Regions from separate parts of the Plantibacter sp. CFBP 8775 genome, predicted to be linked through region 2. Evidence: predicted binding sites of a transcription regulator. Region 2 holds the regulator's gene; each other region holds the start of a gene.
The links. Region 2 encodes LexA, which represses DNA repair genes until DNA is damaged. Its sites were predicted from a motif close to TCGAACANNTGTTCGA; they were not measured.

Region 1 (6,977 bases), on a different contig from region 2:
GCGTCGTGCATCGCCGTGGCCAGCGACTGGGGTGCATCCGGTCCGGCCATCCGCAGACCCTCCGGCGAACCGGGGTGGTCGAACACGAATCCGATCTCGAGGGCGTGGGCAGCACCGAGGGCGCCGTGGCCGTCCGCCCCGACCTGGCTCCGCCACGCGAACTCGTAGACCCAGGTGTCCGCGCCCGTCGAGCTCCGCGCGTCGGCGAGTCGGTTCAGCGGCACCCGGAGCAGGACGTCGGTGGCCATCGCGCCGAGGATCTCCCCGGGAGAGGCCTTGGGCCGGTTCCGGCGGAAGGTCCTGACGCTCGCCGCCGGGATGCCGAGCTTCAACCGGGCGGCCAGGAGGTGGACGCGCTTGATGGTCGGGAGCAGACCGGTCGGCACGAACCACAGCCGGTACTCCTCCGTGGTGCTGCCGATGAGGAGGGGGATGTCCGCCGATCGGCCGGCGAGGAGCGCATCGAGCGGGCTCTGCGGAACGAGCTTCGCGTCCGTGGCGACGGCGAACCCGGGCCCGCCGCTCAGCGGGTTGCCGCCGGCCATGACGCGCTCCTGCGACGCGACGAGCCCTTCGGGCGGAATGCGTCGGAACCCCGCCCTCGTGGCAGGCACACCGAGGTCCTTCGCCATGAGCTTCGAGATCCGACCGGCGCGCTCGGCGGTCTGCGATTCGAGCGGGCCGCTCTGGACGATCGCGCGCGCCATGACCGAGGCCGCGTCCGGATGGGCGAGGAGGGTGGCGACGGAACTGCCGCCGGCCGACTCGCCGAACACGGTGACGTTGTCGGGGTCGCCGCCGAAGTGCTCGATCTCGTCCTGGACCCAGGTCAACGCTGCCAGCTGGTCGGCGATGCCGAGGTTCAGTGGGACGTCGTCGAGCACCGAGAAGCCTTCCGAGCCGAGCCGGTAGTTGACGGACACCAGCACGACGCCGTCGCGGGCGAAGGCGGTGCCGTCGTAGGCGTCGAGCGCGTTGGAGCCGTGGACGAACGAGCCGCCGTGGATCCAGACCATCACCGGGTGCGGTCCGGCCGACGGCTCGGCCGGTGCCCAGACGTTGACGTTGAGGATCTCGTTCCCCGGCACCGTGACGGTGGAGAGGAGCTCGCCGACCGCCCCGGCGTACGGGGCCTGCGGTGCGGTGGCTCCAGGCCGGGTCGCGTCGCGTGGCTCGTCCCACGGTTCGACGGGCTGGGGGAGCCGGAACCGGTCGTCGCCGAACGGCGCCGCCGCGTACGGAATGCCGAGGAACCGGGAGACCCCGCCCGCGCGGAGTCCGGTGACGGGGCCGCTGCCGGTCTCGATGGTGACCGGCGAGGGCCCGCCGCTCGGCAGGGTCTCGTCGTCGGCCGGTTCCAGCCCAGGGTCGATGCTCATTCGGGTCCGTTCGTCGATGCTCGGGTGACCAACTGTATCGACGGCGTTCGCGCGCGAGCCTGTGCATCGGACGAGAGACCGGTGCGGAAGACTGGAGCGATGCAGATCCGTCCGTTCACCCCAGCCGACACCGACGCCGTCATCGCCCTGTGGAGCATCGTCGGTCTCACTCGACCATGGAACGACCCGGCGAAGGACATCGAGCGCAAGTCGACGACGCAGCCCGAGCTGTTCCTCGTCGCGGTGGATGCCGATGGCGCCCTCATCGGCACGGCGATGGTGGGGTACGACGGCCACCGCGGATGGGTGCACTACCTGGCCGTGTCACCGGCCCAGCAGGGCGGTGGACTCGGTCGGGAGCTCATGGCCGAGGCCGAGCGCCTGCTCATCGGACTCGGGTGCCCGAAGATCAACCTCATGGTCCGGACGGGCAACGACCGGGTGATCGGGTTCTACGAGGCGCTCGGGTACGGCACCGACGAGGTCGCGCTGCTCAGCAAGCGGCTCATCCCCGACGCCTGACCGCGGTTCGTTCGCCCATTCTTGGGCGAGGGAGGTCTCGTTCGCCCAAGAATGGGCGAACGGACGGGTCAGAACAGGGTCGGCTGGACCTGCAGGCCGGTCGTGACGAACTCGGGGACGCGTTTGCGCAGTTCGGCCCGCTCGCCATACCCGTCGCGCAGCATGCCGAGCGCCGACGAGCGGACACCCCCGGTGGCGGGGTCCTCGGTGCCGCGCTCGAGCCCGTGCTCGCGGATCATCGGGCGGATGCGCGCGGCCAGCCACTTCCGGTACTCCTTCGGGGCGTAGGCGCCGTCGGCGTACATCGAGGTGTAGCGGTCGACGAGCTCGGGGTGCTCCCGCGACAGCCACTGCATGAACCAGGGTTTCACGCCGGCCTTCACGTACAGGGTCGAGAAGAGGACGGTGCTCGCGCCCGCCTCGCGGATGCGCGACAGTGCGAGGTCGAGGTGGTCGACGGTGTCGGTCAGGTAGGGGAGGATCGGCATCATGAAGACCCCGACATCGAAGCCGAGGTCGGCAGCGGCGCGGACGGTCGCGAGTCTGGCCGCCGCCGTCGGGGTGCCGGGCTCGATCGACTGCTGCAGCTCGTCGTCGAAGATCGCGATCGACATGGCGAGATCGACCGGCACCCGCTGAGCGACCTCGGCGAGCAGCGGCAGGTCGCGCCGGAGCAGCGTGCCCTTCGTCAGGATCGAGAACGGGGTCCCCGAGTCGGCGAGGGCGTTGATGATCCCCGGCATGAGCCGGTACTTGCCCTCGGCGCGCTGGTACGGGTCGGTGTTCGTGCCGAGTGCCACCGGGTGCCTGCCCCAGCTCGCTTTCGCGAGCTCCTTCTCGAGGACCTCGGCGACGTTCACCTTGACGATGAGCTGCGAGTCGAAGTCCTTCCCGGCATCGAGGTCCAAGTACGAATGCGTCGGTCGGGCGAAGCAATACACGCAGGCATGCGAGCATCCCCGATAAGGGTTGATGGTCCATCCGAACGGCATCACGGACTGGCCGGGCACGCGGTTGAGTGCGGACTTCGCGAGCACCTCGTGGAAGGTGATCCCGGCGAACTCGGGCGTCTGGACGCTGCGCACGAGGTTGTTCAGCTTCGCGAGGCCCGGCAGCGCCGACGTCGTCTCAACCCCGAGTTCCTGTCCGCTCCACCGCATGCCTCCATTAGAACATACATTCGATTGAGGCGGTCATTTGGCATCCGTCATTGACTGTCAGAGTCTGAAGTTTTAGTATTCCAGACACATAGAGAGAGGTGTGAACAATGGCTGTTCATCCATCCATCCAGTCCGAGACCGACCGTCGACCCGTGCGCTCTCGAGCTGCTTTCAAGATCATCTTGGTCGGGCTGACAGCAGCGTCCGTCGTTCTCGCGCAAACGGGGCCAGCGTCGGCCTCTGAACGCGAGTCTTCGTCTGGAGGTCCGGTTTCGACCGCCGCTGCAGCCGAGCCGAGCGATCTCTCCACGGACACGATCGAAACCCATGGTGCGCCCCTTGTACTGGCGATCGTGGGCGCCGTCCTAGCGACCGGAATGGCCGCCGATCAAGCAGGTCGAACCGCCGGTGCACGGGTGTACTACGCCGGCGTAACCCTCACGCAGTACCAAGGAGTGAAGTGGCAGACGAGGGCCACGGCGGTTGCCGCCCTCGGCGTGATCATGGGGCCGGTTTTTATGGCGTCGTTCGAAGCGACCTTCTATGGATTGGCCTCTTGACCAACGGTCAGCTGCGCTTCTTCCTCGCATTCGTGTCTGCGCTGTTTGCTGCGTACGTCGTGGTGGGTGGCCTGCTCGACCCCCTCGGCCTGCAATCCGGTCAATTGGCGATCGCGTTCAGTATGGCCGTCATGATCATCGCGGCCAGTCTGCCTTCCAAGCCGGGAGACTCAGCCAAGTAGGTTCTCGGTGTGTGGTCCCAGCGTTTGGGGCCACACACCGTCGCGCGACGTCATCAAGCGGTCCGATGGGCTCAGGCGGCGAGGCTCCGCCACAGGAGGGCGGCGCTCACGAGCCAGAAGGCGACCATGAAGCACCAGTCGCGGGTCCGGAAGGGGATGCGGGTCCGCTCCGTGCGCTGCGGATGGGCGCCGAACGCGCGGGAGTCCATGGCGAGCGCGACCCGCTCCGCGTGACGGATGGCGCCGGCCAGCAGCGGCACGACGGTGCCGCCGGCGCGGCGGACGGCGGCGATCGGTCCGCGACCCTCGGCCATGCCGCGGACCCGGTGGGCGGAACGGATCACCTCCAGTTCGTGCCCGAACCGCGGCACGAACCGGTAGGCGGCGAGCGCCGTGTACCCGATCCTGTAGGGCACGTGCAGCTGCTGGATCATCGCGCGGACGAACTCCGGACCGGTCGAGGTGAGGCCGCCGATGCAGGCGAGGACGAGGAGGGCCGCGAGTCGCAGTGCCGTTGCGAGGCCGACGAGCAGCGCGCCGAGGAAGAATCGGTAGTCGCCGACCTGGAACAGCAGGACGGACTGGTCGACGCGGCTCGGGTCGGTCCACAGGCCGAAGCTGAACGACATGATCGCGACGATGAGCGGCAGTGCCACGAAGAGCAGGAGGGCGACCGTCCGCGTGAGGCTGGCCCCGACGAGGATGACCACGACCGCGAGGGCGATGAAGAGCGCCGGCGTCACTGGATCTCTCGTGAACGCGAGCAGGATCATCACCGGGAGCGGAGCACCGAGCTTCGCGAGCGGGTTCAACCGGTACAGGAATCGACCGGCCGGTGCCGTGCCCGAGGCGTACGGGTCGATCGTCGAGGCGCTCATCGGGCGGCCGCCCCGGGCAGGTCGTCGAGTCTCGACAGATGCCGCCAGTCGGGGTGGTTCGCCAGCGAGCGCATCGCCTGGGCGAGCGGTGGTGGCCGGAGCCCCGCGCGGTGCAGGAGCTCGTCGTCGCCGAGGACCGCGGCGGTCGTGTCGTGGGCGAGTAGGCGACCGCCGGCCATCACCGCGACGTGACTCGCGTGATCGGCGACGAGTTGGAGGTCGTGGGTCACGACGAGGACTGTGGTGCCCTGCGCGTTGAGTCCGGCGAGGAGGTCCAGGAGCTCGTTCGCCCGCGCCCGGTCCTGACCGAAGGTCGGTTCGTCGAGCGCGAGCACCGGAGCTCCGGCGATGAGGGCGCTCCCGACGGACAGTCGGCGCTTCTGGCCGCCGGAGAGGAGGAACGGATGCACGTCGCGGGCGGATGCCAGGCCGAACCGCCGCAGCAGGTCGTCGACGCGCCGCTCGATCTCGGTGTCGTCGACGCCCCGGATCCGCAGACCGTGCGCGAGTTCGTCGTGGACGGTGTGCGTGATGAACTGATGCTCGGGGTTCTGGAAGACGAAGCCGATGTGCGCCGCGATCGTCCGGACGTCGCTGCGCCCCGGGTCGATTCCGCCGACGTCGACGCGCCCGCGGGGAGGCCGGACCACCCCGGCGATCGCCTGGAGCAGGGTCGTCTTGCCGGCACCGTTCGTCCCGATCACCGCGAGGAAGTCGCCTGTCTCGACCTCGAGGCTCACCTCGTGGAGGATCGGGGTGCGCCGGCGGCCGCGACCGCGTTCGACGCTGAGCCGGTCGACGCGGACCGCCACCGACGACTCGGCGGTGGCCGGGGCGGCGGGTGCTGTCGGCAGCGTCGGCAGTGCGGTCGCGTCGAGTGCGGCGGTCAGCTCGGCAGGTGTCAGAGGGAGGTCCGGCAACGCGACACCGGCCGACCGCAGTCGCAGGGCCGCGAGCGTCGCGACCGGGAGCCAGACGCCCATCGCGAGCAGCTCGTCGAGGTGGCCGAGCAGGACGTCGCGGGTCGGGCCGTCGAAGGCGAGCCGCCCGTCGCGATCGAGCACGACGACCCGGTCGACGAGGTCGATGGCGGCGTCGAGGTTGTGCTCGACGAGCAGGATCGCGTGCCGCTTCCCGGTGCCCTCGGGTCCGGAGACGAGTGAGCGGAGGGCTGCGTAGACCTCCTCGATCCCGGCCGGATCGAGGTTCGCCGTCGGCTCGTCGAGGACGAGGAGGTCGCTCCCCATGGCCAGGGCGCAGGCGATCGCGAGTCGCTGTCGGCCTCCGCCTGAGAGTCGGTCGGGGTTCTCGGCCCGGCGCTCCCAGAGCCCGACCTGCCGGAGCGCGCGTTCGGCGCGGGACAGCACCTCCTCGACCGGGAGCAGGAGGTTCTCCGGGCCGAAGCACACCTCGTCGAGGACCGTTCCGGTGACGATCTGCGCGTCGGGGTCCTGGAACACCATCGCCACGTGCTCGCTCAACTGCGCGACCGTGGAGGTGGCCGTGTCGAGCCCGCCGGTGATCACAGCACCCTCGAACTCGGCCGGGACGGCGTGGGGGACGAGGCCGTTGAGGGCCAGGGCGAGCGTCGACTTCCCCGAGCCGCTCGGCCCGAGCAGGAGGACCACCTCACCGGGTGTGACCTGCAACGACACGTCGTCCGGGGTCCACTCTTCGCGCTCGTCGTGACGGATGCGCACCCGCCGGACGACGGTGGCGGGCTGCGTCGGCGGTACGGGGTCCACTCAGGCCCGCGTGCCGGCCGAGCCGCGGTCGCGCTGCAGGGGTTTCGCGATGGACCGCCCCACACCGGCTCTCGCGAGCGCCGCTGCGACCGCTCTTCCGAGCGCGGTGAAGGCGATCGGGCTGAGGACGAAGAGCGCGATGTAAACCGTCTGGGCGAGGGGCGCGAAGTGCTCGATCCCGAGGACGACGAGCACGGAGCCGCCGAAGACGAGTCCCGCGATGCCGGCTGCCAGGTAGAACACCCAGGCCTTCCAGACGCGGTAGCGCGACACGGCGAAGGGGACCTCCTGCAGGAGCCCGATCGCGAGTCCGGTGCCGAAGTAGCGGAAGAACCACTGCGGGCTGAACGCCGCGGAGACGAGCCCGGCGGTGAGCCCGGTCATGAGGGCCACGCCACCACGTCGGAGGAGCGCCTGTGAGACGACGCCCGGCAGGAAGTAGACGCCGATGATGAGGCCGTAGAGCACGGGGGCGGTCGCGGAGATCGTGCCGCCGACGTACCCGGAGACGACGAAGACGAGGCCGCCCCCGACGCCGATCGCGGCGCAGG
Region 2 (6,977 bases):
TTGCTGCCCGTCTACGCGGAACTCCTCCAGCGCCTCGCCGCTGCCGGCGCGCCCTGGGTGCAGCTCGACGAACCCGCACTCGTTTCGGAGACGTTCGACGTGCCGAGGTCGACGGTCCTCGCGGCGCTCGAACGATCGACGGCCGTCCTGTCCGCCGTGTCCGACCGTCCGTCGATCTTCGTCGCGGCTCCCTACGGCGCCTTGGGCGACGCCCTCCCGGTGCTGGCCGACTCGGGGGTCGAGGCTGTCGGTGTCGACCTCGTCCGAGGAGGCCTGCCGGACTCGTCTCCCGGACTCGCCACGAAGACCGTCGTCGCGGGAGTGATCGACGGCCACAACGTGTGGCGCGGCGACCTCGTGGCCGCGGCCGACCTGCTCGCGAGCGCGGCGGAGCGCTTCCCTCAGCTCGCGGTGTCCACCTCGACGTCGCTCCTGCACGTCCCGCACGACGTGTCGGTGGAGACGAAGCTCGACCCCCGTCTCCGGAGCTGGCTCGCATTCGCCGACCAGAAGGTGGATCAGATCGCGGTCCTCGCACGCGGTCTCACCCAAGGGCGTGCGTCCATCGCGGCCGAGCTCACCGCAGCGTCGGCCGCGCTCGACGATCGGCTGGCCGCGCCCGGGGTCGTCGATGCCGCCATCCGCGCACGGGCAGCAGCGCTCGCACCAGAGGACTTCACCCGAGACGACTACCAGGAGCGCGCCACGGCGCAGGAGCAGGCGCTCGGCCTGCCGTTCTTCCCGACGACGACGATCGGCTCCTTCCCGCAGACCGGCGACATCCGTCGTGCCCGTGCGCAGCGGGTCGCCGGGACGCTCGACGAGGAGGCCTACGTCGCGACGATGCGCGCGGAGATCGGGCGCGTCGTGGCGCTGCAGGAGGACCTCGGCATCGACGTCGTCGTCCACGGTGAGCCCGAGCGCAACGACATGGTCCAGTACTTCGCCGAGCACCTCGACGGGTTCGCCGTGACGGAGCACGGGTGGGTGCAGTCCTACGGTTCGCGATGCACCCGTCCGTCGATCCTGTGGGGTGACGTCTCGCGGCCGGCGCCGATCACGGTCGAGTGGTCGGCCTACACGCAGTCGTTGACCACCAAGCCGGTGAAGGGCATGCTCACGGGCCCGGTGACGATCCTCGCCTGGTCGTTCGTGCGCGACGACCAACCGCTCGCCGAGACGGCGAACCAGGTCGCCCTCGCCCTGCGTGACGAGATCGCCGACCTGGAGCGGGCCGGCATCCGCATCATCCAGGTCGACGAACCCGCACTCCGCGAGCTGCTGCCGCTCCGGCGGGCCGACCAGGGGCGGTACCTCGACTGGTCGGTGGGCTCCTTCCGGCTGGCGACCGCGGGCGTGCGCGTCGAGACGCAGATCCACACCCACCTCTGCTACTCCGAGTTCGGGGTGGTGATCGACGCGATCCGGCGTCTGGACGCCGACGTGACGAGCATCGAGGCGGCACGGTCTCGGATGGAGGTCGTGTCCGACATCCGGGCGAGTGGTTTCGACCACGGCATCGGCCCGGGCGTCTACGACATCCACTCGCCTCGGGTGCCGAGCGTCGCGGAGGTGACCGCGTTGCTCGAGATCGCGCTGGAGGGGATCCCGCAGCGACAGGTCTGGGTGAACCCGGACTGCGGACTCAAGACGCGAGGGTACGAGGAGACGGTCGCCTCCCTCGCCAACATCGTCGAGGCCACGCGTGCGGTCCGCGCACGGGTCGGTGCGACCGGCTGACGTCGTCGGTCCGGTACGGACGAGGGCCGGGACGATCCACGGATCGTCCCGGCCCTCGTCGGTGTCGCGGAGTGGTCCGGTCGGTCAGACCGTCCGGAGCACGGCGACGACCTTGCCGAGGACCTCGGCGTGGTCGCCGAGGATCGGTTCGAAGGCCGAGTTCCGGGGGAGCAGCCAGGTGTGACCGTCGCGCTGGCGGAACACCTTCACGGTCGCCTCCTCGTCGAGCATCGCCGCGACGATCTCGCCGTTCTCGGCGGTCTTCTGCTCGCGGATGACGACCCAGTCGCCGTCGCAGATCGCGGCGTCGACCATCGAGTCGCCGACGACCTTCAGCATGAACAGACTGCCCTTGCCGACCAGCTGACGCGGCAGGGGGAAGATCTCCTCGACCTGCTGCTCGGCCGTGATCGGGATGCCGGCGGCGATGCGACCGACGAGCGGGACCATGGCGGCGTCGCCGACCGGGGGAGCGGAGTCGGGATCGCTCCCCTCGACGGCGCTCGGCAGGTCGATGAGCACCTCGATGGCGCGGGGACGGTTGGGATCGCGTCGGAGGTATCCGCTGAGTTCGAGCTGTCCGAGTTGGTGCGTGACACTCGACAGGGAGGCGAGCCCGACGGCGTCGCCGATCTCGCGCATGCTCGGCGGATATCCGCGCTGTGAGACCGAACGCTGGATGACGTCGAGGATCGCCAGCTGCTTGTCGCTCAGGCTCTTCCGTCGCCGGGTGCCGCCGATCTGGCGCTCCCGGGCTCCGTCGCCCGCCGTGTTCGCTGCCATCTTCGCTCCTGCCCTGATCGGCTGTCGGTGACCGATGTCGGTGGGTGGTGGTGTACTGCTTCCAACACTCGAAACTGTATCCGCACCAGCTCGTCCAGACAAACATCTGTTCGAGCGTGTCGCCGATCCCGCGCGTCTCAGGTACGAAGACAGGGTTGAGTATTCGAACAATCGAAGATATATTCGGAACACAGGTTCGTATCCGGCACTCCTGGTCGAGTGTCGGGTACGAGTCCTCATCACATGATGAGCACACTCTTGGAGGGTTGACATGAGCGCAGCACTGATCGGGTCCCACCGGGCGCTTCCCGCACGGACGGCGCAGACACCGGCGTCAGACGCACCGTCCACACGCCGACTCCGCCTGACGAAGCGCGGCCGCGTCGTCTTCACCACGCTCGCCGCCATCCCGCTGGTCATCGGCGTCGCGGTCGTCGGACTCTCCGCAGGCGGTGCCGCGGCCAACACAGCGGCGGCGGGAGCCACGTTCACGTACATCACGGTCGACCCGGGCGAGTCGCTCTGGCAGCTGGCCGAGTCCATCGCGCCCGACGCCGACCCGCGCGACGTCATCGCCGAGATCATGAACCTCAACCAGCTCAGCACCGCCGGTGTCGAGCCCGGGCAGCGCCTGGCGATCCCGCAGCGGTACGCGGCCGAGTAGGCCGACAATCGGCGGGTCACTCCGCGCTGGTTCTCAGCTATCGTCGATGGCGCGGTGCAACGACGCCCGCAGCATCGTCGGAGGCAAGCATGAGTACAGACGATCGGAGCCGCTCGCTGCTCCGGAAGAAGCCGATCGCGGAGATCGAGGATGAGACCTCCGGTTCGAAGCTGTTCAAGAGCCTCGGGCTCTGGCAACTCACGGCCATCGGGGTCGGTGGCATCATCGGGGTGGGGATCTTCTCCCTCGCCGGACTCGTCGCTCATGGGAGCGAGACCTCGCCCGCTGTCGGGCCAGCCGTCCTCTTCTCGTTCCTGATCGCGGGTCTCGCCTCCGCGGCCGCGGCGTTGTCGTACGCGGAGTTCGCCGGCATGATCCCGAGAGCCGGGTCCGCCTACACCTACGGGTATGTGGCGCTCGGCGAGATCATCGGCTGGTTCATCGGCTGGGACCTGTTGCTCGAGTACATCGCGATCGTCGCGGTGGTCGCGATCGGGATCTCCGGCTACTTCGACGCCTTCCTGTCCGGCATCGGGATCCACATGCCGGCCTGGATGACCTCGACCGCCGACGAGGGGAAGGGCGGCCTCGTCAATCTCCCCGCCATCTTCGTCTGTCTCTTCGTGACCTTCATCCTGAGTCGCGGGACGAAGGCCTTCGGTCGATTCGAGCTCATCGCGGTCGGCATCAAGGTCCTGCTCATCCTGTTCATCATCGGCCTCGGGGTCTTCTACATCGACGGGGAGAACTACGATCCGTTCCTCCCCAGCGGTTTCGGGCCGGTGTTCGCCGGTGCCGCGACGGTCTTCTTCGCGGTCTTCGGATACGACGCGATGAGTACGGCGGCCGAGGAGGCGAAAGACGGCAAGAAGCACATGCCGAAGGCGATCATCCTCTCCCTCATCGTCGCCATGCTCCTGTACGTCGCGGCCACCCTCGTGCTGACCGGCATGCAGAACTACACCGACATCGACCCCACCGCCGGGTTCGCATCGGCGTTCCAGAGCGTCGGCCTGCCCGTGGTGGCGACGATCATCTCCGTGTTCGCCGTCCTGTCGATCCTCACCGTGATGCTGACGTTCCTGTTGGGCGTCACCCGCGTCTGGTTCTCGATGAGTCGCGACGGTCTCCTTCCTCGGTGGTTCTCGCGCACGGACCGGCGAGGCGTGCCGCAGCGGGTGACCTGGATCGCCGGCGGCGCGGCAGCCGTCTTCGCCGGGGTGTTCCCGATCAAGCAGGTCGCCGACCTCACGAACATCGGCATCCTGGCCGCCTTCATCGTGGTCTGCGTGTCGGTGATCGTGTTCCGGTACACGAAGCCGGACGAGCCCCGCTCCTTCCGGTTGCCGTTGATGCCGTTCGTCCCGGCGTTCGGCGTCCTGGCGTCCGGCTTCCTGATCCTGCAGTTGCACTGGGAGACCTGGCTGCGGTTCGGGGTCTGGCTCGTGATCGGTCTCATCGTGTACTTCGCCTACGGGCGACGCCACTCGCTGTTGAACCCGGCGAGCCCCCGGCACGAGGTCCTTCGTCGGGAGCGTCAGGCGGAGTGAGCGCGCCGGTCGGAGTGGCTAGCATTGTGAGGTGACCGCTCTCGACGACCTCCCCATCCGCGACGACCTCCGAGGACAGCGCCCGTACGGCGCTCCCCAGGCCCTGGTGCCGGTGGCGCTCAACGTCAACGAGAACACACACCCGATCCCCGAGGCGGTCGCGCACGACATCGTCGCCTCGCTCGCCTCCGCGGTCCTCACGGTGAACCGGTACCCCGATCGCGAGTTCACGGAACTCCGGGAGGCGCTGGCGGGATACCTGGGTCGCGGGGTGACCCCGGAGCAGATCTGGGCGGGGAACGGGTCGAACGAGGTGCTGCAGCACATCCTGCAGGCCTTCGGTGGTCCCGGGCGATCGCTCCTCGGGTTCACGCCGACGTACTCGATGTATCCGCTCCTGGCCGCCGGCGTCGGCACCAGGTGGATCCCCGCGACGCGCGACGCCGAGTTCGAGCTCTCGCCCGAGACCGCCGCGCGTCAGGTGGCCGAGGCGGATCCCGACCTCGTGTTCCTCTGCTCGCCCAACAACCCCACCGGAACACCGTTGTCGCTCGAGACCATCACCGCGGTGTACGAGGCGTCGCGGGGCATGGTGATCGTCGACGAAGCGTATGCGGAGTTCGCTCCTGACGACGAGGCGAGCGCGCTCACGCTGTTGGAGGGGCGTCCGCGCCTGATCGTCTCCAGGACGATGAGCAAGGCCTTCGCCTTCGCCGGGGTCCGTCTCGGGTACCTCGCCGCCGACCCTGCGGTCGTCGACGCACTGAGACTCGTCCGGCTCCCGTACCACCTGAGCGCCCTGACGCAGGCGGCCGCGACCGCCGCACTGCGGCACGCCGACGAGATGCTGGCGATGGTCGACGACATCCGGACCCAGCGCGATCGCCTCGTCGTCGAGCTCGGACGTCTCGGCTACGACCCGAAGCGGAGCGGATCCAACTTCGTCCTGTTCGGTGGCGTGGCCGATCCGCACGCGGCGTTCGAGGCGCTCTTCGCGCGCGGGATCCTCATCCGTGACGTCGGCATCCCGAACCACCTGCGGGTGACCGCGGGCACCGAAGCGGAGACGACCGCGTTCCTCGAGGCCTTGGCGGCGATCAGCCCCGTCTGACCAGCCCTCGGCCGGGCGGAGGTGGGGCGCCTGCTCACGGCAGGCGGGAGATGGCCTCCTCTGCGGCGACCCAGGGGAGCATGGCGCACTTCACGCGGGCGATGTAGCGCGAGACGCCGCTGAACGCCGCGGCGTCTCCGAACCGTTCCTCGTCGAACTCGAGCGTGCCCCGCGAGCGGATGACCGTCCGGAACTCGTCGACCAGGGCCTGGAGCTCGGCCGGTGTGAGGCCTGCCGCGAGGTCGCTCAAGCAGGAGCTCGACGCCTGCGAGATCGAGCAGCCGTGCCCCTCCCAGGCGATCGGTGCGAGACGACCGTCGGGCCCGGGGTGGAGCTGCAGGGTGACCTCGTCGCCGCAGGTGGGGTTGAGCTGGTGCGACTCGGCGGCGGGCGCGTCCCGCAACCCGAAGCCGTGGCGCTGGCGGGCGTGGTCGAGGATGAGCTCCTGGTAGAGGCTCTCCAGGCCGCTCATCGGGACACCCCGAAGAACGGACCGACGAGGGTGGCGGCCTCGAGGAAGGCGTCGATCTCGGCCTCCGTCGTGTAGAGGTAGCTGCTCGCGCGGGTGGACGCGGTGAGGCCCAACCGGCGGTGGAGTGGTTGCGCGCAGTGGTGACCGACGCGCACCGCGATGCCGCGATCATCGAAGAACTGACCGACGTCGTGGGCGTGCACGCCGGCGAGGTCGAAGCTCGCCAGCCCGGCGCGAGGAGTTCCGGGCGGCGGGCCGATGAGCGTGACGCCGGGGATGGCGGCGAGTCCGGCCGCGAGTCGCTGTCCGTAGGCCGCCTCGGTGGCGTGGACACGGTCCATGCCGACCGCTTGCAGGAACCGGACGGCGCTCGCGAGGGCGATCGCCTGCGACACCGGCTGGGTCCCGGCCTCGAACCGTTGCGGGGCGGGCAGGAACTCCGCGCCGTCGAGTGTGACGGTCGTGATCATCGACCCGCCGGTGAGGAAGGGGGGAAGGGCATCGAGCAGCCGGCGGCGACCCCACAGGGCCCCGATGCCGTTCGGACCGAGCATCTTGTGGCCGGAGAACACGAGGAAGTCGACCCCGAGGGACGGGACGTCGACGGGCAGGTGCGGGACGGACTGGCAGGCGTCGAGCACGGTCAGCGCGCCGACG
Region 3 (6,977 bases), on a different contig from region 2:
CGGCGATCTCCTGCGGCGAGGCATCGGCGTGGCGCTCGACGGGGATCCACCCGGGTGCAACCAGGTTCACGGTGATCCCGGACGGTCCGAGCTCCCGAGCCCATGAGCGGGTGAGGCCGAGCTGCGCCCCCTTCGCCGCGACGTAGGCGGACATCCCCGGCAGGGCCCGCTCGAACATATCGGAGCCGATCTGGATGATCCGGCCGTATCGGTGCTCGCGCATGTGTGGGACAGCCGCCCGCACCAGCAGCGTCGGGCTCTTCACGAAGAAGTCCAACTGGGCGAGGTGGTCGTCCCAGTCGAGGTCGTCGATCGCCACCGCCGGTTGCGGCCCGGTGGCGTTGGCGACCAGGACCGCGATCGGACCCGCGGTTCCCGTGACGCGTTCGACGAGTGAGGCGACGGCTTCCTCGTCCGTCACGTCCGCGCTGAACGCTTCGGCGGCACCGCCGGCCTGACGGATGGACTCGACGACCTCCGCAGCCTGGTCCGCCCCAGAGCGGAAGTTCACGGCGACGAAGTACCCCTCGGCCCCGAGTCGCCGGGCGATCCCCGCGCCGAGGCCTCTGGAAGCACCGGTCACCAATGCGACCCGTTGTCCTGCGAACGCGAGAGACGTCATGCTGTTCCTCTCCTGGTGGTGAGCTGCCGACCGGGTTCCCGGCCTCGCCGAGCCTGGCCTTTCCGAGGATACCCGTCGCGTCCAGGCGGCCTTCGAGCCGCCCCTCACCCGATTTGTGCGGCCGCGTCGTGGAGACACGCGATGAACGCTTCGTGGACCGGGCTGTCGTCCGCCCGTTCCTGACGAGCGGCCAGCAGGCGTGTCGTCGGCGACCCGGCGAGCGGCACGACGACGATCGACGGCGGCACCAGCTGCCGCACCGACTCGGGCAGGATCGTCGTACCCACGCCGGCCGCGACGAACCCGAGTGCGGTCTCCTGATGGACGACCTCCTCGACCACCTGCGTCCGACTCGACGTGCCGAGGACCTCCGCGACGCGGTCCACGAATCCTGGCATGAGCGCCCGCGGGTAGGAGATCATCGGGACGTCCATGAGCTCCTCCGCGGTGACCTTGGGTCGGCCCGCCAGTGCATGACCGACCGGGAGGCACGCCACGAGACGCTCCTCGAAGACGACCTCCGTGGTGAGCGCTGGAGAGCTGTCGGATGGCGTCTGCGGGACCTCGTCACGGACGATCCCGACGTCGAGCGTGCCGTCGCGGAGCCGGTCGAACTGTTCTCCTGAGGTCAACGGCACCAGGCGTAGCGTCACCCCGGGGCGGCTCGCCCGGAACAGCTGCACGACACCGGGGAGGACCGTGTAGTTGGCCGAACTCACGAACCCCGCGGTGAGCTCCCCGGCGAGACCGTCGACGAAGTCGCGCATCTCACCCCGGACCGTGTCGAGCTCCTCGACGATGTGTCTCGCCCGCGCCTGGAGATGTCGTCCAGCGGGGGTCAGCGCCACCCGCCTCGTCGAACGGTCGAACAGTGCGGTGCCGACCTCCTGCTCGAGCCGTGCGACCTGGACGCTCAGCGGTGGCTGCGACATGTGCAGCCGTCGAGCGGCGCGCCCGAAGTGGAGCTCCTCGGCGACGGCGAGGAAGTAGCGCAGCTGGCGGAGCTCCATCCCATCGACGATACGACCCTCGTATTACCGCGCTGTTTCGTCCAGATTGCGAGCGAAACGCTCTCAATCGAGGTTCGAATCGGTATTTGACCAGGACGATCGCGACCGTGTTCGCTGAGGACCACACACCCCGACCTGGAGGACCACCCGTGACCGCAGACGCTTCCCCGAACACCCGGATCGACATGCTCTACCTGAGCGAACCGGAGGTCATCGCCGCCGGCATGAAGGACATGGCCCACTGCATGGAGGTCATGGAGGAGGTGTTGGTGCTCGTCGCGAAGGGTGACTACCGGATGGCCGGCCCGACCGCCAACTCGCACGGAGCACCGATCGGGTTCCCCGCCACTTCACCGTTCCCCGGCATGCCGCTGGACGCCGCCGACCGTCGGTTCATGGCGATGCCCGCCTACCTCGGCGGACGCTTCGACACCGCCGGCGTCAAGTGGTACGGCTCGAACGTCGACAACCGCGAGCGAGGCCTCCCGCGCTCCATCCACCTCATCGTGCTCAACGACAAGGACACCGGTGCGCCCTACGCGATCATGTCCGGCAACCTCGAGAGCGCCTACCGCACCGCTGCCGTGCCGGGAGCCGCCGCGAAGCTCCTGGCGCCGGTGGACGCCAAGTCGCTCGGCATCATCGGGCCCGGCGCCATGAACAAGAGCGCCCTGCACGCCATGACCACCGCCCGTCCCTCGCTCGACACCATCCGCATCCACGGGCGCCGACGGTCGACGTCCGAGGCGTTCGCCGACTACGTCCGCGAGCACTACCCGCAGTTCACGACGATCGAGATCGCCGAGACGGTCGAGGCCGCCGTGCGTGACTCGGACATCGTCTCCGAAGCCGTCACCGGCCTGGTCGGCTCGGAGAACTACCCGTTCATCGACGGCGACTGGATCAAGCCGGGCGCCTTCCTGAGCCTGCCCGCGAACCTGCGCATGGACAAGGAGTACACCCTCTCCGGCAAGGCCCGCCTCATCGCCGACGCGAAGAAGATCTACGAGGCGTGGGCCGAGGAGTACCCGGCGCCGTCACACGAGACCGCGTTCGGGATGATCGGCCTCTACTGGCAGGACCTCATCGGGACCGGCGAACTCGACGAGTCCCGCGTGGTCAACATCGGAGACGTCTTCGACGGGAGCGCCGTCGGGCGCGAGTTCCCCGAGCAGCCGGTGCTCTTCAGCGTCGGTGGGATGGGCGTCGAGGACGTCGCCTGGGCGAAGACGATCTACGAGAACGCCGTCGAGCAGGGGATCGGCACGAAGCTCAACCTCTGGGAAGCCCCAGACCTGGCCTGACCGCCGACCGGCACCGAGCACCGACACCTGTTCCACCCGAACCCGACGCCGCGGCCGTCCGGCCGCTGTGCACCTCGAACGATGGAGTGATTTGTGGACGCTGGAAACGTCGCCTGGATCCTGACGAGCTCGGCGCTCGTCGCCCTCATGATCCCGGCCCTGGCTCTGTTCTACGGCGGGATGGTCTCGTCCCGCCGCATCCTCAACATGATGATCATGTGCTTCGGCGGGGCCAGCCTCGTCGCGCTGCTCTGGGTGGCCTTCGGGTACTCGCTCGTCTTCGGTGACTCCGTCGGCGGGCTCGGACTCATCGGGAACCCGTTCGAGTTCGCAGGGCTCGACCAGGCACTCGTCGACGACCCCGATGCCGGCATTCCCCTCGCACTCTTCGCGGCGTTCCAACTGCTGTTCGCCGGAGTGACGACGGCGCTCGTCGCCGGTGCCGCCGCCGGTCGCATGAAGTACGGCGCGTGGTTGTTGTTCGCCGGGCTCTGGGCGACGCTCGTGTACTTCCCGGTCGCGCACTGGGTGTTCGCCTTCTCGAACGACACGGCGACCGGTGGATGGATCGCGAACACCCTCGGTGCCGTCGACTTCGCGGGCGGGACGGCCGTGCACATGAACGCCGGCGTCGCGGCGCTCGCACTGGCCCTCGTGCTCGGGAAGAGCAAGGACTGGGGCGGCAAGCTCCGTCCCCACAACCGCCCGCTCGTCCTCGTCGGCGCCGGGTTGCTCTGGATCGGTTGGTACGGCTTCAACGCCGGTTCAGCGCTCGCAGCCGGTAATGCGGCGAGCGTCGTGTTCCTCAACACCACCGTCGCCGCCTGTGCCGGGCTCATCGGCTGGTCCATCGTCGATCGACTCCGCCACGGAGCGGTCACGAGCCTCGGCAGCGCATCGGGGATCATCGCCGCCCTCGTGGCGATCACCCCCGCCTGCGGCGCCGTCTCGCCCATCGGTGCGATCATCATCGGGGCCATCGCGGGCGTCGTCTGCTGCCTCGCCATCGAGTGGAAGTTCCGGCTCGGGTTCGATGACTCCCTCGACGTCGTCGGGGTCCACCTCGTCGGGGGCATCATCGGGACGCTCCTCATCGGAGTGTTCGCGACGGATGCGGCTCCGAACGGACGCTCCGGTCTGCTGTACGGCGGCGGATTCGAACTGCTCGGCGTGCAGACGATCGCGACCGTCGCGGTCCTCGCGTACTCGTTCATCGTCACCTGGGTGATCGCGAAGGTGATCCAGATCACGATCGGTCTGCGGATCCCCGAGGAGCACGAGGTCGCCGGGATCGACGAGCACGCCCACGCCGAGCGCGCCTACGAGGACGAAGACCTGGAAGCACGCGCATGACCAGCGTCATCGTCGTCGGAGCCGGGCTCGCCGGTGCCGCGGCGGCCTGGCGCCTGGCCCAGGCCGGGCACGACGTCACCGTCCTCGAGCGGAGTCGCCCGGCCAACGAGTGGGGATCGTCCCACGGATCGGCCCGGATCTTCCGCTACGCCTACCCGGAGGCGTCCTACACCCGTCTCGTCCTCGCGGCGGCATCAGGGTGGGACGAGCTCGGCCTGGAGCACGGGCGTCCACTGATCACGCAGACGGGGGCGCTCGACTTCGGGACGACCCGTCGCCCGGAGCACCTCGCGTCGGTGCTCGCCGAGCACGGCATCGATCACGAGCTGCTGTCGCGAGACGAAGCCAGAGCCCGTTGGGACATCGGCTTCGACACGCCCGCCCTGTGGCATCCGGGAGCCGGCGTGATCGACGCGGAGCAGGCGGTGATGGCGATGCTCGAATCCGCCGTCCGCGCCGGGGCCACGGTCCTGAACGATCAGCCGGTCGAGCGGGTTGAGCGGACTGCCACCGGGTACCGGGTGCTCGGGTATGGGGGGAGGGCGTTCGATGCGGAGCAGGTGGTGGTCGCAGCCGGGGGCTGGCTTCCGGACCTGCTCGGCGACCTCGCGCTGCCGGGAGAGTTCCTCGACGCGTTCCCGGCCCTCGAGGTCAGTCAGGAGCAGGCGTACCACTTCCCGTATCGGGACCGAATCGGCGTCGACGCGGAAGACCCGGCGCGATCCGGAGCCGTGTGGCCCACCTTCATCCACAAGTCCGAGCGGATGCAGGTCTACGGGCTCCCCGGAGGGCGTGACGCCGACTGGCGTGGTCAGAAGGTCGCCGAGTACAACGGCGGCAGGCGCATCCCCTCGGCCGCCGATCATGACGGCGTCGTCGACGACGCCAACCGCCGACGGGTCGTCGCCTACGTCCGCGAGTTCCTCCCGAGCCTCGTCCCGGAACCGTATGCCGAGACCACCTGCCTGTTCACGAACACCCCGACGGAGGACTTCGTCATCGACCGGGTCGACGGGATCACGGTCCTGGCGCCCTGCTCCGGCCACGGTGCCAAGTTCGCCCCGCTCATCGGCGACTACGCCCACGCGCTGATCGAGGGCCGAGACGCCGTGCCAGCGATGTTCCGTCCGAGCCTGGCAGCCGTCCGGTGACACGCGACACCGTGGTCTCGCTCCTGGACGAGATCGCGGGGATCGGTCGGGATCAGCGTCGGGGAGGCTACTCGAGGCCTGTCTACTCCACCGCCGAACTCGAGCTGCGGGAGTGGTTCGTCGGTCAGGCCGAGCGCCGTGGCCTCGACGTGGACATCGACGAGAACGGGGTCATCCGCGCCTGGTGGCACGTGCCGTCACGTTCGACGGCGGATGCGGTGGTCACCGGGAGCCATCTCGACTCGGTCCCCGGCGGTGGCGCCTACGACGGACCACTCGGGGTCGCATCGGCGCTGATCGCGATCGACCACCTGCGCTCGCGAGGCTTCGAGCCGACCAAGCCGATCGTCGTCGCGGTCTTCCCCGAGGAGGAGGGCTCGCGGTTCGGGGTCGCTTGCCTCGGCTCGCGGCTCCTCACCGGGGCGATCAGTCCGGAGCGTGCGCTGGCCCTGCGCGACGTGGAGGGGGACACGTTCGCCGAGGTCCTCGCACGCAATGGTGTCGACCCGCGGGGTGTAGGCCCAGATCCGGGCGGGCTCGGAGCGATCGACGCGTTCGTGGAGCTCCACGTCGAGCAGGGGCGGGCGCTGGTCGACCTCGATCGCCCGGTCGCGATCGGCTCGAACATCCTCGGGCATGGACGGTGGCGGGTGTCGATCCGTGGTGAAGGGAACCATGCGGGGACGACGCTCATGCATGATCGCCGGGACCCCCTCGTCGCGGCCGCACGGATGATCACCGAGATCCGCACGATCGGACGGGCGACGCCGGACGCTCGGGCGACCGTCGGCCGAGTGCTTCCGTTGCCGGGAGGCACGAACGTGATCGCGTCGAGCGTGGACTTCTGGATCGATGTCCGTCATCCTGACGACGTCGTGACCGCCGCGATCGTGGCGGGGATCACCGAACGCTTGTCGCTCGTCGCAGCGGAGGAGGGATGCGAGGCCGCGATCACCGAGGAGTCGTTCAGCGCCACGACCGACTTCGACCCGTTCCTCCGCGGGCGCCTCGAAACGATGATGCCGGACGCGCCCGTGCTCGGTACCGGCGCGGGGCACGATGCCGGAGTGCTCGCGTCGCACGTGCCGACCGCGATGCTCTTCGTCCGCAACCCGACCGGCGTCTCCCATTCGCCGGAGGAGTACGCCGAGGACGCCGATGCCGAGGCCGGTGCCGTGGCACTCGCGGACATCCTGGAGGGACTGGCCGTCGGCGTCGGGATCACCTGAGCAGGAGCCATCGGCCTCGTCGGACCCGGCCGATGTCAGCCGACCGTGTGAGACTCGACCTCGTGCGCGAGAACGGATCGACGACCATCGACGCGGTGTGCTGGGACTGGAACGGCACGCTCCTCGACGATGTCGAGGTGGCGCTTGCCGCGATGAACACCGTTCTCCGGCAGCGCGGTCTTGCCGAGATGTCCGACCAGGAGGCGTATCGGGCGGTGTTCGGCTTCCCCATCCGGGCCTTCTACGCCCGGCTCGGTGTCGATGCAGCCGACTTCCTGGAGGCGGCCGACGAATACCTCGCGCTGTTC

Region 1: the regulator LexA is predicted to act here: its motif matches at 3,070-3,085, upstream of IFR14_RS05615 (Rv2578c family radical SAM protein).
Region 3: the regulator LexA is predicted to act here: its motif matches at 1,707-1,722, upstream of IFR14_RS10550 (tyramine oxidase subunit B).

What each region holds. Positions count from the first base shown of each region.
Region 1 covers NZ_JACYNV010000001.1:1,167,027-1,174,003, forward strand. Annotated here, with positions in the region: gene IFR14_RS05605 (carboxylesterase/lipase family protein) at 1-1,379, opposite strand, end outside; gene IFR14_RS05610 (GNAT family acetyltransferase) at 1,479-1,901, shown strand; gene IFR14_RS05615 (Rv2578c family radical SAM protein) at 1,970-3,061, opposite strand; gene IFR14_RS05620 (hypothetical protein) at 3,169-3,621, shown strand; gene IFR14_RS05625 (hypothetical protein) at 3,618-3,803, shown strand; gene IFR14_RS05630 (energy-coupling factor transporter transmembrane component T) at 3,875-4,681, opposite strand; gene IFR14_RS05635 (ATP-binding cassette domain-containing protein) at 4,678-6,426, opposite strand; gene IFR14_RS05640 (ECF transporter S component) at 6,427-6,977, opposite strand, start outside.
Region 2 covers NZ_JACYNV010000002.1:30,708-37,684, reverse strand. Annotated here, with positions in the region: gene metE (5-methyltetrahydropteroyltriglutamate--homocysteine S-methyltransferase) at 1-1,740, shown strand, start outside; gene lexA (transcriptional repressor LexA) at 1,825-2,523, opposite strand; gene IFR14_RS12790 (LysM peptidoglycan-binding domain-containing protein) at 2,795-3,187, shown strand; gene IFR14_RS12785 (amino acid permease) at 3,277-4,737, shown strand; gene IFR14_RS12780 (histidinol-phosphate transaminase) at 4,769-5,848, shown strand; gene sufU (Fe-S cluster assembly sulfur transfer protein SufU) at 5,883-6,320, opposite strand; gene IFR14_RS12770 (SufS family cysteine desulfurase) at 6,317-6,977, opposite strand, start outside.
Region 3 covers NZ_JACYNV010000001.1:2,226,436-2,233,412, forward strand. Annotated here, with positions in the region: gene IFR14_RS10540 (SDR family NAD(P)-dependent oxidoreductase) at 1-622, opposite strand, end outside; gene IFR14_RS10545 (LysR family transcriptional regulator) at 727-1,632, opposite strand; gene IFR14_RS10550 (tyramine oxidase subunit B) at 1,782-2,936, shown strand; gene IFR14_RS10555 (ammonium transporter) at 3,030-4,289, shown strand; gene IFR14_RS10560 (FAD-dependent oxidoreductase) at 4,286-5,440, shown strand; gene IFR14_RS10565 (allantoate amidohydrolase) at 5,437-6,669, shown strand; gene IFR14_RS10570 (HAD family hydrolase) at 6,702-6,977, shown strand, end outside.